DNA from 2 places in the Rhizobium sp. 25PS6 genome. Region 2 is predicted to be linked to the other one. Evidence: riboswitches for the same ligand, from Rfam matches in the RefSeq annotation. Region 2 holds a riboswitch; the other holds the start of a gene.
What was found. Region 2 has a riboswitch for S-adenosylmethionine ahead of metA (homoserine O-acetyltransferase MetA). Riboswitches for the same ligand answer to the same signal wherever they lie in the genome.
Positions count from the first base shown of each region.

Region 1: another riboswitch for S-adenosylmethionine. It lies ahead of RWK44_RS10525 (O-succinylhomoserine sulfhydrylase); the one in region 2 lies ahead of metA (homoserine O-acetyltransferase MetA).

Region 1 covers NZ_JAWDIV010000006.1:56,169-63,851, forward strand. The annotation lists gene argF (ornithine carbamoyltransferase) at 1-536, shown strand, start outside; gene RWK44_RS10510 (Hsp33 family molecular chaperone) at 626-1,618, shown strand; gene RWK44_RS10515 (hypothetical protein) at 1,751-2,338, shown strand; gene apaG (Co2+/Mg2+ efflux protein ApaG) at 2,419-2,811, opposite strand; gene RWK44_RS10525 (O-succinylhomoserine sulfhydrylase) at 3,053-4,237, opposite strand; SAM riboswitch at 4,280-4,358, opposite strand; gene RWK44_RS10530 (2'-deoxycytidine 5'-triphosphate deaminase) at 4,432-5,526, shown strand; tRNA gene RWK44_RS10535 (tRNA-Gly) at 5,586-5,659, shown strand; gene RWK44_RS10540 (hypothetical protein) at 5,687-5,965, opposite strand; gene RWK44_RS10545 (VOC family protein) at 6,395-6,775, shown strand; gene RWK44_RS10550 (methyl-accepting chemotaxis protein) at 6,940-7,683, opposite strand, start outside.
Region 2 covers NZ_JAWDIV010000002.1:210,185-217,867, forward strand. The annotation lists gene nagA (N-acetylglucosamine-6-phosphate deacetylase) at 1-283, opposite strand, end outside; gene RWK44_RS03660 (SIS domain-containing protein) at 283-1,314, opposite strand; gene RWK44_RS03665 (GntR family transcriptional regulator) at 1,311-2,084, opposite strand; gene RWK44_RS03670 (aldose epimerase family protein) at 2,218-3,240, opposite strand; gene metA (homoserine O-acetyltransferase MetA) at 3,468-4,391, opposite strand; SAM riboswitch at 4,439-4,516, opposite strand; gene RWK44_RS03680 (ABC transporter ATP-binding protein/permease) at 4,631-6,523, shown strand; gene RWK44_RS03685 (hypothetical protein) at 6,537-7,166, opposite strand; gene RWK44_RS03690 (ABC-F family ATP-binding cassette domain-containing protein) at 7,287-7,683, opposite strand, start outside.

The DNA.
Region 1 (7,683 bases), on a different contig from region 2:
CGGATGACACCCATCCCTGCCAGATCATGGCCGATATCATGACCTTCGAAGAGCATCGCGGCCCGATCAAGGGCAAGACCATCGCCTGGACCGGCGACGGCAACAATGTGCTGCATTCGCTGGTCGAGGGTGCCGCGCGTTTCGGCTATCGCATGAACATGGCCGTGCCCCTTGGCTCGGAGCCAAAGGATCACTATCTGAACTGGGCCCGCAATGAGGGCGCCGAAATCATGCTTTGCCATGATGCCGACCGTGCGGTCGCCGGCGTCGATTGCGTGGTGACCGATACCTGGGTCTCCATGAATCAGGAACATCGGGCCCGGGGTCACAATGTCTTCCAGCCTTATCAGGTCAACGCGGCCTTGATGGCGAAAGCCGGCAATGATGCATTGTTCATGCATTGCCTGCCCGCCCATCGCGGTGAGGAAGTGACTGATGATGTGATCGACGGTCCGCAATCCGTAGTCTTCGATGAGGCGGAAAACCGTCTTCATGCGCAGAAGTCGATTCTTGCTTGGTGCCTGGGCGCGATCTGAACCATAATCGGACGTCGCGAGTCACAAACTCGCGACCGCGCGAGCGAAGGGCACGCTGGCCCATCGCTCGGAAACTAGGAGTGAAAGCCATGGCAGAAGCTGCAGCCGCCCTCGGCCAGTTCGATTTCGCCGGCGATGACCATGTCGTCCCTTTCCAGGTGGAGGGGCTGGATGTGCGCGGCCGCGCCGTCCAGCTCGGCCCTATGCTCGATGCGATCCTCGAGCGCCATCATTATCCCGCACCCGTTGCCCGGCTGCTTGCCGAAGTCGTCGTGCTGACGGTGCTGCTCGGCACCTCGCTGAAGTTCGACGGCAAGTTCACGGTGCAGACCAAGGGCGACGGCCCGGTCGATCTTCTCGTCGCCGATTTCTCGACGCCGGAAAACGTCCGCGCCTATGCCCGTTTCGATCAGGCGCTGCTCAACAAGGCGATCGAGTCAGGCGAAACCGAGCCGGAGCAACTGCTCGGCAAAGGCATTCTCGCCTTCACCATCGACCAGGGCAAGTTCAGCCAGCCCTACCAAGGCATTGTCGCGCTCGACGGCACTACGCTGGAAGAAATTGCCGGCGTCTATTTCCGCCAGTCGGAACAGATCCCGACGCGCGTCCGTCTTGCCGCGGCCGAGCTCTTCGATCGCGACGATGCCGGCAAGCCGCGCCATCGTTGGCGGGCTGGCGGCCTCGTCGCCCAGTTCCTGCCGGAAGCGCCGGAGCGCATGCGCCAGCCGGATCTGCACGGCGGCGACGGCGACACCGGCAGCCGCCCGCATGGCGAGGACGATGCCTGGCTCGAAGCCCGTTCGCTGGTCGAGACCATCGACGCCGATGAACTCACCGATCCGCTGGTCGGCACCGAGCGGCTGCTGTTCCGCCTGTTCCACGAGCGCGGCGTGCGCGTCTACGAACCGCGCGCGGTGTTCGACCGCTGCAGCTGCTCGCGGGACAAGATCAAGGGCGTGCTGAAGGGCTTTTCGGCCGAGGAGATCGAGGCCAGCCAGGAAAATGGCGAAATCGCAGTCACCTGCGAATTCTGCTCCACCACCTATCGCTTCGAGCCGACCGAGCTTCAGCCGGCCGAATAGGCTTGGTTAAGGACACGCACCGCGAACAATAAAAGATTAGCGATGATGCAGCACGGTGACTCGACTTTGCGTAGTCACTGTGCACCTATTCTGTTTCATTGGTTGTGGCCTAAGAAAGCGGATGGGGCATTGATGCGGCTTTTGTTTTTTGTACTCGCGCTCATAGCTGCGATGCCACGAATGAGTTTGGCTGATGACGGGACAGTCCCCTGGAAAGAGGTCGGGGGCTGGAGCGTGGCTGTCGACCCGACTTTAGACAATGGCTGTTTTGTTCTGACTTCCTTTGATGACGACACCATTTTTCGTCTTGGCTTCAATTTCCGCAAAAAGGACAACCCTCTTTACATTCTGCTCGGAAATCCAAATTGGAAATCCTTGGAGAAAGGTAAGCATTATCCCATCGAACTCTCGTTCGACCAGTCTAAACGGACGGCTGATGCGAGAGGTCTGGATCTCCCTGGCTTCAAATCATTATGGATTGATTTCAAGGATCCCGACTTGATTGAGGAATTCGCTGGTAAACTGAGTTTCCGCGCCAGCTTTAGAGGAAAGCAGATTGTTGCCCTCGGTTTGAAAGATTCCGCCAGGGCAGCGGATGAGTTGCTCGCCTGCCAAAAGGCGGTAAACGATGCGGTCGCAAAACATCCGGCCCCGCCACAATCAAAAGATCCGTTTGAAGCAAAGTCAGGCACCCAGGCGTCGGATCCTTTTGAGCTTTAGTAGATTGATGACTGGGCAACCCGAAGATCCACGGCCGCGCGTAGTCTTGCGGCAAGCATATCAACGTCGGCGCTACGCGCTCAATTGAGCACGCGCAGCAGCCCAGGCGAATCCAGCGAGAAAGCGGGGATGTCGACATCGAACATCTCGCCTTCGTCCGTTTCCATCTGGTAATGGCCGAACATCAACCCTGAGGGCGTGTCGAGCGGGCAGCCGGAGGAATATTCGTAGGTGTCGCCGGGGCTAAGGCGCGGTTGCTCGCCGACGACGCCGGGACCGGTCACCTCGTCCACCTGACCGTTCTGGTCGGTGATGTTCCAGTAACGATTGACCAGCCGAACGGCTATGCTCGAATTGTTGCTGATGACAATCCGGTAACCCCAGACATAGCGATCGTCTTCCGGATCGGATTGCTCCTCCAGATAGAACGGCTCGACGACTACTTCGATCTCTCTTGTGAGGGCGCGATACATGCCTTGCACCTTAGTCAAGATATGTTACCCGTATCTTATAAGAGGCCCTGTCCGTCAAGAAACGGAACAATTATCATCGCTGAAATGGCTGTGATCCGAAGGGTTTTCGATCGTTAAGCCTAATTGTCAGTGTTAATTCCGTTTCGGAACGCCGCGGAGGACGAACTTGTTCCCCGTCTCACCTTGGTGAGATCCGGCACGGCCGAACTCCAGGTCCGGCCGCCTTATCTCTGGATCTGGATCAGGCCGAGACCTTGGCAAGCGCCTTCGCGAAATCCTCGATCAGGTCGTCGGTATCCTCGATGCCGGCCGAAAGGCGGACCGTGCCCGGAGAAATGCCGAGTTCGACGCGGGCCTCTTCCGTCAGGTTCTTGTGCGTCGTCGTTGCCGGATGGGTGATCAGGCTCTTGCTGTCGCCGAGATTATTGGAGATCTTGATGATCTCGAGCGCGTTCTGCAGCGCGAAGGCCGCATCCTTGCCGCCCTTCATCTCGAAGGCGACCAGCGTCGAGCCGCCGGTCATCTGCTTGGCGATGATATCGGCCTGCGGGTGGTCCTTGCGGCCGGGATAGATCACCTTGGCGACCTTGCCCTGCTCGGCCAGGAAGTCGGCGATCTTTGCGGCATTTTCGGTCTGCTGGCGCACGCGCAGCGGCAGCGTCTCAATGCCCTTCAGCAAAGTCCAGGCGTTGAACGGCGACATCGCCGGGCCGGTATGGCGGAAATAGTCGTGCAGGTTCTCGTCGATCCATTCCTTGTCGGAAAGCACGACGCCGCCGAGGCAGCGGCCCTGGCCGTCAATATGCTTGGTGGCGGAATAGACGACGATATGGGCGCCGAGTTCCAAAGGTTTCTGGAAGAGCGGGGTGGCGAAGACGTTGTCGACGACGACCTTGGCGCCGATCTGGTTGGCGAGCTTGGCGACGCCTGCAATATCGATCACTTCGAGCGTCGGATTGGTCGGGCTTTCCAGGAAGAACACCTTGGTCTTCGGCGTGATCGCCTTTTCCCAGCTCGCCAGATCCCGGCCGTCGATCAGCGTGCAGTCGATGCCGTATTTCGGCGCCAGCGTCTCGACGACCCAGCGGCAGGAACCGAACAGAGCACGCGCAGCGACGATATGGTCGCCGGCCTTGAGCTGGCAGAGGATCGCCGCGGTGACGGCGGCCATGCCGGAAGCGGTGGCGCGGGCGTCTTCGGCGCCTTCGAGCATGCACATGCGCTTTTCGAACATGTCGTTGGTGGGGCTGCCGTAGCGGGCGTAGATGAAGCCCTCCGTCTCGCCCTTGAAGCGGGCTTCGGCCGCCTCCGACGTCTCGTAGACGAAGCCTTGGGTGAGATAGATTGCCTCGGACGTCTCGCCATATTGCGAACGCAGCGTGCCACCGTGGACGAGTTGGGTTGCCGGGCGCCAGGTCTTGCTCATGCCATCACCTTCACATAACAAAAAAACCGGTCGCAAAAGCAGACCGGTTTCAACCCGGTCTTTTTAGCCACTTGTTTAACGTGGCTGCAAGCCGACCGGCCAAATCACCACGGGATAATTCTGCAATACTGCTGTTAGCTGCTTGCGTCAATTCCCCGAGTTTGGTTTTGTCGGCGGCAAATGATGGATGAGGCATGATGGCTCGCGAAACGGGAATTCTGGCGGATCGCGCGATCTCCGCGCTGTTCGAAACGGGGCGTCTGATCTCCGAACGGGAGCTGGACCGCGACCAGATCCAGCCGGCAAGCCTTGACCTGCGCTTGGGCGGCAAGGCGTTTCGCGTGCGTGCCAGCTTCATGCCAGGCCCCTCGCATCTGGTGTCAGACAAGCTCGACCGGCTGAGCCTGCACGTGATCGACCTCTCCGAGGGGGCGGTGCTCGAAACCGGCTGCGTCTACATCGTGCCGCTGATGGAGAGCCTGGCGCTGCCGGCCGACATGTCGGCCTCGGCCAACCCGAAAAGCTCGACCGGGCGCCTGGATATCTTCACCCGCGTCATCACCGATTACGCCCAGGAATTCGACAAGATCCCATCAGGCTATTCCGGCCCGCTCTATCTCGAAATCAGCCCGCGCACCTTCCCGATCGTCGTGCGCCGCGGCTCGCGCCTGTCGCAGATCCGTTTCCGCGTTGGCCAGGCCCTGCTCGGCGAGCCGGAACTGTTGAAGCTGCATGAAAGCGAAACGCTGGTCGCCAGCAAGCTGCCGAATGTTTCGGGCGGCGGCATCGCGCTGTCGATCGACCTTGCCGGAGACAAGGACGGCCTGATCGGCTATCGCGGCAAACATCACACCGCCGTCGTCGATGTCGACAAGAAGGCCGAGCACGACCTCTTCGATTTCTGGGAACCGCTCCACAGCCGCGGCCGCAACGAGCTGATCCTCGATCCCGACGAGTTCTATATCCTCGTCTCGCGTGAGGCCGTGCACGTGCCGCCGGATTATGCCGCCGAGATGACCCCCTTCGATCCGCTGGTCGGCGAATTCCGCGTCCATTATGCCGGCTTCTTCGATCCGGGCTTCGGCCATGCGCCTGCCGGCGGACGCGGCAGCCGCGCCGTGCTCGAAGTGCGCAGCCACGAAGTGCCCTTCATCCTCGAAGACGGCCAGATCGTCGGCCGCCTCGTCTACGAACACATGCAGGAAAGGCCCGCAAGCCTCTACGGCTCCGGCCTCGGCTCGAACTACCAGGCCCAGGGCCTGAAACTCTCGAAGCACTTCCGCATCTGAGGCTTCCCGGCGGCCGCGACTTGACAGCGGCCCCCATCTGTTGGAAATCTCGCTTCATCGCGGGTGTAGCTCAATGGTAGAGCAGCAGCTTCCCAAGCTGAATACGAGGGTTCGATTCCCTTCACCCGCTCCAGCTCCCGCAAGCCATGCCGAGCAACCCTTAATCCCCAAAAAACCGGATCGGCTTATATTGCCGATGCGCGATGATCAGGCTTCGGTCGGGCTGGATGATGTAGGTTTCCTCCACTTGCCGGCCGTATTGGTCGATGAAATCATGCGGGAAGGCGGAGCCGGGCGGTGATTTGGTGAGCTTGGTGCGCGGCTGGCCACTATAGGTGATGCTGCCGGGGATGGGTTCGAGGCCCGGTCCGCTATAGCTGACGGTGCTGCATCCCGTCAGAACGAGCGTGCCGACGAGGCCGATGATTGCAGGTTTCATATCCATCCCTCCCAATGCCGCGAATAATATCACTCTATGCCTTGCCGGATAGGGCGCACGACACGAATGCCCATGCCGCGCGTCAATTCTTCGGGAAAGCGTCGCCGGGGGGACGACGTGATCGAGCGGCCGGCGGGGCGACATCCACCTATGGATATTAGGGTGAGAATCCCATTCCTCCAGTCGTGCACCGACGCATCCATTGCCGAAACCGGTGCCGTCTGCTAGATCGGCATCGTCGAAAAAGGCAGGATCGGTTGAGGTAAGCCCGATCCCTTCCGTTCGAGCGTCAAGCGCGCTCTCACGGAAGCTCTGCTCCGTGTCCTGGCACGAGAACCCGCGACGTGATCCGCATGAAGATGCGGGATCCCGGCGGCGTGCGGAGACGGCAAAAAGGCAGTCCCGGGATTTTTTCGAACGGAGACTGTCATGCGCCTGAACCATCTCGATTTCCACGTACCCGATATCGCTGCCACGGCGGATTTCTTCATCCGCCATTTCTGCCTGACGCTGAAGGATATGCGCGGCCAGAACGGCCTGGCGATCCTGGAAGACGATGCCGGCCTCGAAATCGTCCTCAGCCACGCAATCGCAAAATTCGGCACCGCCGATCAGGTGGAGATGGGGCGCCAGACCTATCACATCGGCTTCATCCTGCCTGCCAGGGCGGATGTCGATGCGGTCCATGCCGGGCTTGCTGCTGCCGGTGCTGATTTGTCCGGTCCGCCGGCCGCCATGCGCGGCGGCTGGCTGTTTTATTGTACGGCGCCCGGAAATATCCTCGTCGAGATCGGTTGGCGGCCGAGCTAGCGACACCCCAAAAGGAAAGTGCCGCCCTCTCGGTTCCCTCTTCTCCCCGAGGGGAGAAGGGGATATGCCGCGACCTCTCCATTTTTCGCCGACCCCTCGCAGGCCAGGGCGAGGGCAGGAAATCCGCGCGAACCGGACAGCCGTGCCTCGTGCCGAGGATCGGCTCAGAATTCCGTCCAGTCGGGATCCTGGCTTGACGGCTTGCTGCTGCCGGCGCCGAAGGCGTTGGCGATCTTCTGGCCGAGCGCGCGGGCCGGCGAGGCGGCTGGGCGGGCGGTGCCTTCGCGGGCGACGCGGATCGGGGCTGCCCTGGCTGCCGGGCGGACGGCAGCGCGTGGTGCTGCTGTGGCGATTGGCGCGCTGGCAGTGAAGCCGCCGGTGCCGGTCAGCCTGAATTTGCCGAGCAGGTTGTTGAGCGCTGCAGCTTCCGTCGCCAGGTTGTGGCTGGCGGCGGTGGATTCTTCGACCATCGCCGCATTCTGCTGCGTGCCCTGGTCCATGGTGTTGACGGCGGTGTTGATCTCCTGCAGGCCGATCGACTGTTCGCGCGAGGCTTCGGCGATTGCGTGGACGTGCTGGTTGATCTCCTGCACCTCCTGGACGATCGCGTCGAGCGCCTTGCCGGTTTCGCCGACCAGCGAGACGCCGGTCTGCACATGCGAGCCGGAGGTGCTGATCAGCGCCTTGATCTCCTTGGCGGCCTTGGCCGAGCGCTGGGCGAGTTCGCGCACTTCCTGGGCGACGACCGCAAAGCCCTTGCCGGCATCGCCGGCGCGGGCGGCTTCGACGCCTGCATTCAAGGCCAAAAGATTGGTCTGGAAGGCGATGTCGTCGATGACGCCGATGATGTTGGAGATCTCGCCCGACGACTTCTCGATCTGCTGCATGGCGGAGACGGCCTTGCGGAC
Region 2 (7,683 bases):
GCAGCAGCGACGTCGTGCCATAGGGCCGGTGCCCGCCGGCGATGATGTCCATCGAGGCAACGGAAGGCTCGTCGTTCAGCATCCGCCCGGCGCCGCCATTGACCTGCGCATCGATGAAACCGGCCGACAGAACACCGCCGGCAAGCGTCACCACCTCGCCGTCCGGCAGATCATTTCTGGCAGCGATCGCTTCGACGCGGCCGCCGACAACGATGAGGGCCTTGTCGTCATGGAGGCGCTCGCCGTCGAAGATGCGGGCGCCGAGGAAGATCTTGCGGACCATCAGACCGTCTCCGTCACCTTGAGCAGGTTTGCCGGCTTGTCGGGATCGAAGCCCTTGCGGCGCGTCACCGACTCGATCAGCCGGTAATAGACGAGCAGCGACACCAGCGGATCGACGAGGCCGTTGCCCGTCGTCGGCACGCGCAGATGGACGCCGGAAAGCAGCTGAGTCGAGAAACCGACGGTGGTGGCGCCGAGTTTCTGCAGGCGTTCCAGCGCCTGCACATTGTTGACGAAGGCCGCATCGTCGGGCGCAAAGGCGACGATCGGGAAGCCCGGCTGCACCAGGCGCATCGGGCCATGCATCAGCTCCGCCAGCGAGAAGGCCTCGGCATGCAGGCCGGAGGTCTCCTTGGCCTTCAACGCCGCTTCGAGCGCGATCGCGAAGGCCGGGCCGCGGCCGGCGGTATAGAGCGAGGTCGCATTGAAGAGCACCTCCTCGGCTGCCGCCGTGTCGATACCGGCGGTTGCCGAGAGCGCCTCCGGCAGCTTGCCGAGCGCGGCCTGCAGATCGGACGCACCGCCGATGGCAGCCGTTACCCCGGAAAGGGCTGCAACCGAGGCGATGAAGGATTTTGTCGCCGCGACACTCTTTTCAGCACCTGCATTGAGACCGAGAACGATATCGGCCTGCTTCGCAAGCGGGCTGTCGGTGACGTTGACGACGGCGATCGTCGTCGCTCCGCCCTTCTTCGCCGCATCCTGCAGCGCGACGATGTCGGGGCTGGCACCCGACTGCGAGACGGTGAAATGGACACCGCCCTTCAGATGCAGCGCCGCACCATAGACCGAAGCGATCGACGGGCCGACCGAGGCGACCGGAACGCCGCAGGTGATCTCGAAGAGATATTTGAAGAAGGTGGCGGCATGGTCCGAGGAGCCGCGCGCCGCCGTCGTCACCACGCTCGGGCGGGCGGACGAAAACAGCCGGGCGATCTCGGCAAAGACCGGTTTTTCCTTTTCGAGCAGCGTGGCCACCACCTCAGGCGATTGGCCGGCTTCCTGTAGCATCAGTGACTGGTGGTCATTCATAGGTCATCTCCGATTCTCAATTCGGCAACGAAATCATAGGCATCGCCGCGATAATGCGAGCGGGTGTATTCGACGACGCGTTGGTCCTCCAGGCGCGAGACACGTTCGATCAGAAGCGCTGGCGCGCCCGATTTGACGTCCAGGATCGCCGCGGAAGACGGATCGAGCGTGACTGCGGTCAGCCGCTGCAGCGCGCGCACGGGCCTGTGGCCGCTGGCCGTCAACGCATCGTAGAGCGATCCCTCACCGCCGGCATCGTGTCCCAGGAACTTGATCGGCACCACGGCGCGTTCGATCGCCAGCGGCAGGCCGTCGGCAAGGCGCAAGCGGTCAAGTCTCAGCACCGGCTCGTCGCCGCCGAGGCCGAGCAGGAAGGATTCCTCCGGGGACGGCGTATTGACCGCCCGCGACAATATCCGTGCGGCCGGCAGACGCCCGCGTGAACGCATGTCGGCGGAGAAGGAGGAAAGCCGCCACAGCGACTGTTCCATGCGTTCCACCCTGCTCGATACGAAAGTACCGCTTCCGTGGCGCGATTCCAGTGCGCCTGACGCCATCAGGTCGCGATAGGCGGTGCGCACGGTGACACGGCCGAGCTTCAGAGCCTCGGCAAGGTCGCGCTCGCCCGGCAGCGCGGTGCCGGGCTTCAGCAGCCCTTCCTGAATGAGGCCGGTCAGCGTCTGCGCCAGCCGCTTGTAGAGCGGCCCGGTCAGCGCCTCGTCACGCAGGCCGCGGCTGTTCAATTCCGCTATCAGACTGGTTCTATCCATGGACACACAATAGAACCTATATAGAACCAATCGGCAAGACAGAATCGAGCACGGAACGAAAAAACCCTCGCCGGCGGACCAGCAAGGGTTTCATAACGCTCGAATTTGACAGCCGTGCGTGCGGCAGAAACACTCAGTTCTTGGTGAAGATATAATCCGTCTCCTGGCGCAGCACTTCGCCGGGGCGCAGGACCGCATTCGGAAAACCTTGGTGATTGATGGCATCCGGCCAGATCTGCGTCTCCAGGCAGAAGCCGGCGAATGGGCCGTATTTGCGCCCGCCGATGCCGGGGGCCGCGACATCGAGCTTGAAGCCGGCATAGAACTGCACACCTGGCTCCGTGCTGCGCACTTCCAGCGATACGCCGGAATACAGGCTGCGGGCGAGCGCGACGCTCCGCTTGGCGGTACGCTCGCCCGACAGGCAGAAATTATGGTCGTAAAACGCTTGTTCACTGCCGACAAAACGCTTCATCGGCGCCATCTCGCGGAAATCGAATTCCGTGCCCTCGACGGAACGGATCTCGCCGGTCGGCACCTGCTTCTCATCGGTCGGCAGATAGTGATCGGCGGCAATCATGATGTCATGGCCAAGCGCGTCTTCGCGGCCGTCGAGATTGAAATAGGCGTGCTGGCAGACATTGGCGAGCGTCGGCTGGTCGCTGGTCGATTCGTAGGTGATCGACAGTTCACCATTGCCATGCACCCAAAAAGTCGCCTGGATGGTGCAATTGCCGGGATAGCCGGCGCGGCCATCGGGATCGACGATCTTCAGCACCACGCGGTCGACGTCATGCTCGACGATCGTCCAATTGCGTTTGGCGATATTGTCGCTGCCGCCATGCAGATGCGTGACGCCGTTTTCATTCGGCTCGAGCTGATAGTCCTTGCCGTCAAGCGTGAACCTGCCGCCGCCGACGCGGTTGGCGCAGCGGCCGGGCGTCGCGCCGAAATAGGACGAATAAAGCAGATAGCTGTCGAAATCGTCGAAGCCAAGCTGCAGCGGCGCATCATGTCCCTCGAGACGCAGATCCTGGATGACCGCGCCCCAGCTGATGATCTTGGCCGTCAGCCCGCCGCCCTTGATCTCGACGCGATAGACGGTCTCGCCCGCCTGCGTCTGCCCGAAAACGTCCCGCTCCAACTTATCCGACATGATCGACCGTCCATTCTATCTCTTCTGCAAATTCCTCAATTCGGAATCGATTTGAGGAATTTGCAGCGATTCAATGTGTGAATTGCACGTCCGACGAAGACGCGCGGTGTGGTAGGCTTCAGGACAGGAACCTGCCCGGATTTGCTTCAATCTGCAACCGGCGGATCAGAAAGAAAAGCCGCAGCAGTGGTGCGGCGGCATCGGCTCCAGGCGTGATTCGGCAACGGTCAGAGATCGGTGCCGATCTCTTCCACATCAAAGGGCGTCGTCTGGTAGATTTCGTTGATCCAGTTGCCGAACAAGAGATGCGCATGGCTGCGCCAGCGGTTCTGCGGCGCAAGCGCCGGATCGTTATGCGGGAAGTAATTGTGCGGCATCTTGATCGGCACACCGGCATTGACGTCGCGGAAATACTCGTCGGAAAGCGAGGTGGAATCATATTCGACATGGTTGAACATGTAGAGCCGCCGGCCTCTCTTCTCGTGCACGAGGCAGACGCCCATTTCGCTGGACTCCATCAGGATCTCCAGGCTTTCGGATTTTTCGATATCAGTGCGGCGCACTTCGGTCCAGCGTGACACCGGCACTTCGAAATTGTCGGAAAAGCCGTTGAGGTAGATCGAGGAAGGCTTCAGGTTCCGGTGGCGGTAGACGCCGAAGGCCTTCTCTTTCAGCTCGTATTTCGGAACGCCGTGAAAATGATAGACCGCCGCCATCGCGCCCCAGCAGACGTTCATCGTCGAATGGACATTCGTTTCCGTCCAGTCGAGAATCTCCTGCATCTCCGCCCAATAGGTGACGTCCTCATAGGGCAAAAGCTCGATCGGCGCCCCGGTGATGATAAAGCCGTCGAACTTGCGGTGCTTTACCTCCTCCCAGGTCTGGTAAAAGGCAAGCAGATGATCTTCGGACGTATTCTTCGCCTTGTGGCCGCCGATGCGGATGAGCGACAGCTCCACCTGCAGCGGCGAGGCGCCGACAAGGCGGGCCATCTGCAGCTCGGTCTTGATCTTGTTCGGCATGAGGTTCAGCAGCCCTATCTGCAACGGTCGGATATCCTGACGGATCGCCAACGTCTCGGTCATCACCCGCACACCCTCCTGAACCAGGGTTTCGAAGGCGGGCAGCGTATCGGGGATCTTGATGGGCATTGCGGTCACTCGATCAAAAACAAAAACCGGCGGCGACAAAAATCGCTACCGGTCCGCACGCGGCCCTTTAGCGACTTTTTTAACGTGGCTGCAAGCCGGCCGGCCAAATCACCACGGAGGCCTTAATTAGACCCAGTCTGATTGCGAATCAACTGGCGAATGCATGCAGGAGAGACTCATGCAAGCATCATCACACTTTAATGACTGATAGAATCTGTTGATAGACCGGTAACGCCACCATGTTATTTATAGGGGCATGGGCGATTTGGAAAAGCGTAATGGCAGATAAGATCGAGAGGAGGCCGGGCATCCGGAGGCAGGATAGGGTAGGGTATGATTTAAGCCTGACATATCGCCTCGGCGTCATGTTCTCAGCATTCTGGAATTCGGAAGTGCGTGGCAAGGTGCTGTTTCTGGCGACCGTGCTGATCCTCGTCATCCTGGCGACATCCTACGGCCAGGTCATCCTGAACGAGTGGAATGCTCCTTTCTACGACTCGCTGGAGCGCCGCGACCTCGGCGAATTCTTCCACCAGCTCGAAATCTTCGCGATGATCGCCGGCACGCTGCTGCTGCTCAACGTGCTGCAGGCTTGGCTGAACCAGATGACCGCGCTCTATATGCGCGAAGGCTTGTCGCGCGATCTGGTCGACCAGTGGCTGAAGCGCAAGCGAGCGCTGCGGCTCGCCTCCAGCGGCTTGATCGGCGTCAATCCGGACCAGCGTCTGCACGAGGATTCCCGCAACCTTGCCGAAAGCACGACAGGACTGGTTCTCGGCCTGCTGCAGTCGACCATTCTTCTTGTGAGCTTCATCGGCGTGCTCTGGGAACTTTCCAGCGGCTTCATCTTCCGCATCAGCGGCCATAGCTTCTCCATTCCAGGCTACATGGTCTGGGCGGCGATTTTCTATGCCGCTTCCGCGTCAGTGCTGAGCCAGGTGGTCGGCCGCAAGCTGGTGAAGCTCAATGCCGATCGTTTTTCGAAAGAGGCCGAGCTTCGCTTCACGCTGATGCACGCCAACGAAAACATGCCGGCAATCACCGTCGCCCGCGGCGAGGAGAACGAGCGTCGGCGCATCAACACCGATATCAGCTCGGTCCTGACAGTCGTCAAGCGGCTTGCCATGGCCAATACCAATCTCACCTGGGTCTCGGCCGGCTATGGCTGGCTGGTGATCGTCATCCCGATCATCGTTGCCGCCCCCGCCTATTTCTCCGGCGGTCTCACCCTCGGCCAGCTGATGATGTCCGTCGGTGCCTTCAACCAGGTCAACACGGCGCTGCGCTGGTATGTGTCCAATTTCGGCCCGATCGCCGAATGGCGCGCCACGCTGATGCGCGTCACCGATTTCCGCCAGGCGCTGGTCGAGATGGAAGAGGACTTCGACCTGAAGGACAGCATCGCCTATGAAAACGCCGCGCCCGACACGCTGACGCTGAAGGACGTGGTGATCGTCGCCAAGATCGGCGAAGACATCGAGGAATGCGGCGGTTTCCGCCTGCGTGAAACCGATGTCGTGATCAAGGCCGGCGAAAAAATCATGATCAACGGCGATCACAGCGTCAATCGCAAGCTGCTCTTCCAGGCGATGGCCGGCCTCTGGCCGTGCGGCAGCGGCACGATAGGCCTGCCGCCGATCGACGACATGCTCTTCGTTCCGCAGGTTGCCTATGTTCCCGGCGGCACGCTGCGCGAGGCGCTGGCCTTCCCCGAACGTCCCGAAGCCTACGAGAAAGCCGACGTCGAGGCGGCCCTCGACAAGGTTGGTCTCCATTCGCTGATCGCAAGGCTCGAAACCCGCGCCCGCTGGGACAAGCTGCTCGACAGCGACCAGCAGAAAGCGATCGGATTTGCCCGTCTGCTTCTCGTGCGCCCGCGCTGGATCATCTTCGACGAAGTGCTGGAAGGCATGGAGCCGGAATTTCAGGAAACAATGGCCAAACTGCTCACCTCGATGCCCGAAAGCGGCATGATCTATATCGGCCGCTCCGAGGCCTATCTCGAGGTGCTGAAGCCGCGCGTGCTGCATCTGCAGGCGCTGCCGTCAAAATCCGAGGAACAGCCATCTGTCGTCCAGACCGGCGCCAGCGCCAGTGCCGGCGCTGCCGCCATGCCCGCGCCGGCGCTTTGATGCCGCGCATCCGTTACATCGGCGGTATGACGCCGTTGAGACCGACGGCGATCTGGCTGGCCGAGATGCTGCCATCCGCCGCCGTCTCGCCGGTGACGACGACGCCGGCGCCGGGCTTCAGATCATCCTTGGTCGCAGGCGCCAACGTCACGATCGGCGTGCCATCGGCAATCGAGATGGTCTTTTCCTTGCCCTGATAGGTCAGCGTGATCGTGTGGCCGTCGACGGATTTGACGGCGTTGCTGACAGTCGCGTTGGTCATCTGGCTGTTCGGCTGCGCATCCCAGGGACGGTTGCCCTCACCGGTTCCCTTCATCGACGCCGGAAAGATCAGCACCTCGATCGCCCCGTCCGGGCCCGTGCCCTTCGGAAGCGAAGCGACGCCGACGAAATCGCCGGGTTTGATATCCTCGACGGAAGCTTTTTTGATGCCGTCGACCTTCCAGCCGGCTTTCAGCGCGACCGTCGCATCGTTGCCCTCGCGCGTCTTGACGACGAGCGTATCGCCGCTGAGTGTTTCGATTGCGCTCCGAACACGAATGCGCTGGGCGTCTTGCGCCTGTGCGGTTTGCGACAGGGCAAGCGCCACGAGGCTGCCGGCAGTAAGTGCTGTGAGAAAACGGGAATGAGGCTTGCGAGACATATGACTTTTCCTTGTCGCCATTGCGATTAGCAATATCCCCGGCTGCCGGACGGCACCTTATGCCGCAGGACGACACACTGACGAATCAAGGAAAAGTGAGCCTTGAGCCTCGAGAAAATCTCAGCCTTCCAGCTCTTCCCGCAGCATTTCGAGCTCCAGCCACTCCTCTTCCATGTCAGTCAGGCTGGCGCGCAGTTTTTCCATCTCGCCGGCAAGCCGGTTGAAGGCTGCGGGATCGCGCGTGAAAAGATTGGGGTCTGCCATCACCTGTTCGCGCTTGGCGATTTCGGCTTCGGCCTTCGCCATTTCCTTTGGCAGGTTTTCCAGTGCGAATTTCTGCTTGAAGGAGAGCTTGACCTTCGAGCTGCCTGAAGCTGTTGCTTGCTGGGTCTTCGGCTTCTCCGCCGCCTTCTCGGCTTTTCTGCGCTCCTCAAGCGCGCCCTTGCGCTGTATAAGCATGTCCGAGTAGCCGCCAGCATATTCGATCCAGCGACCATCAGGCGCATCCGGCACGGCG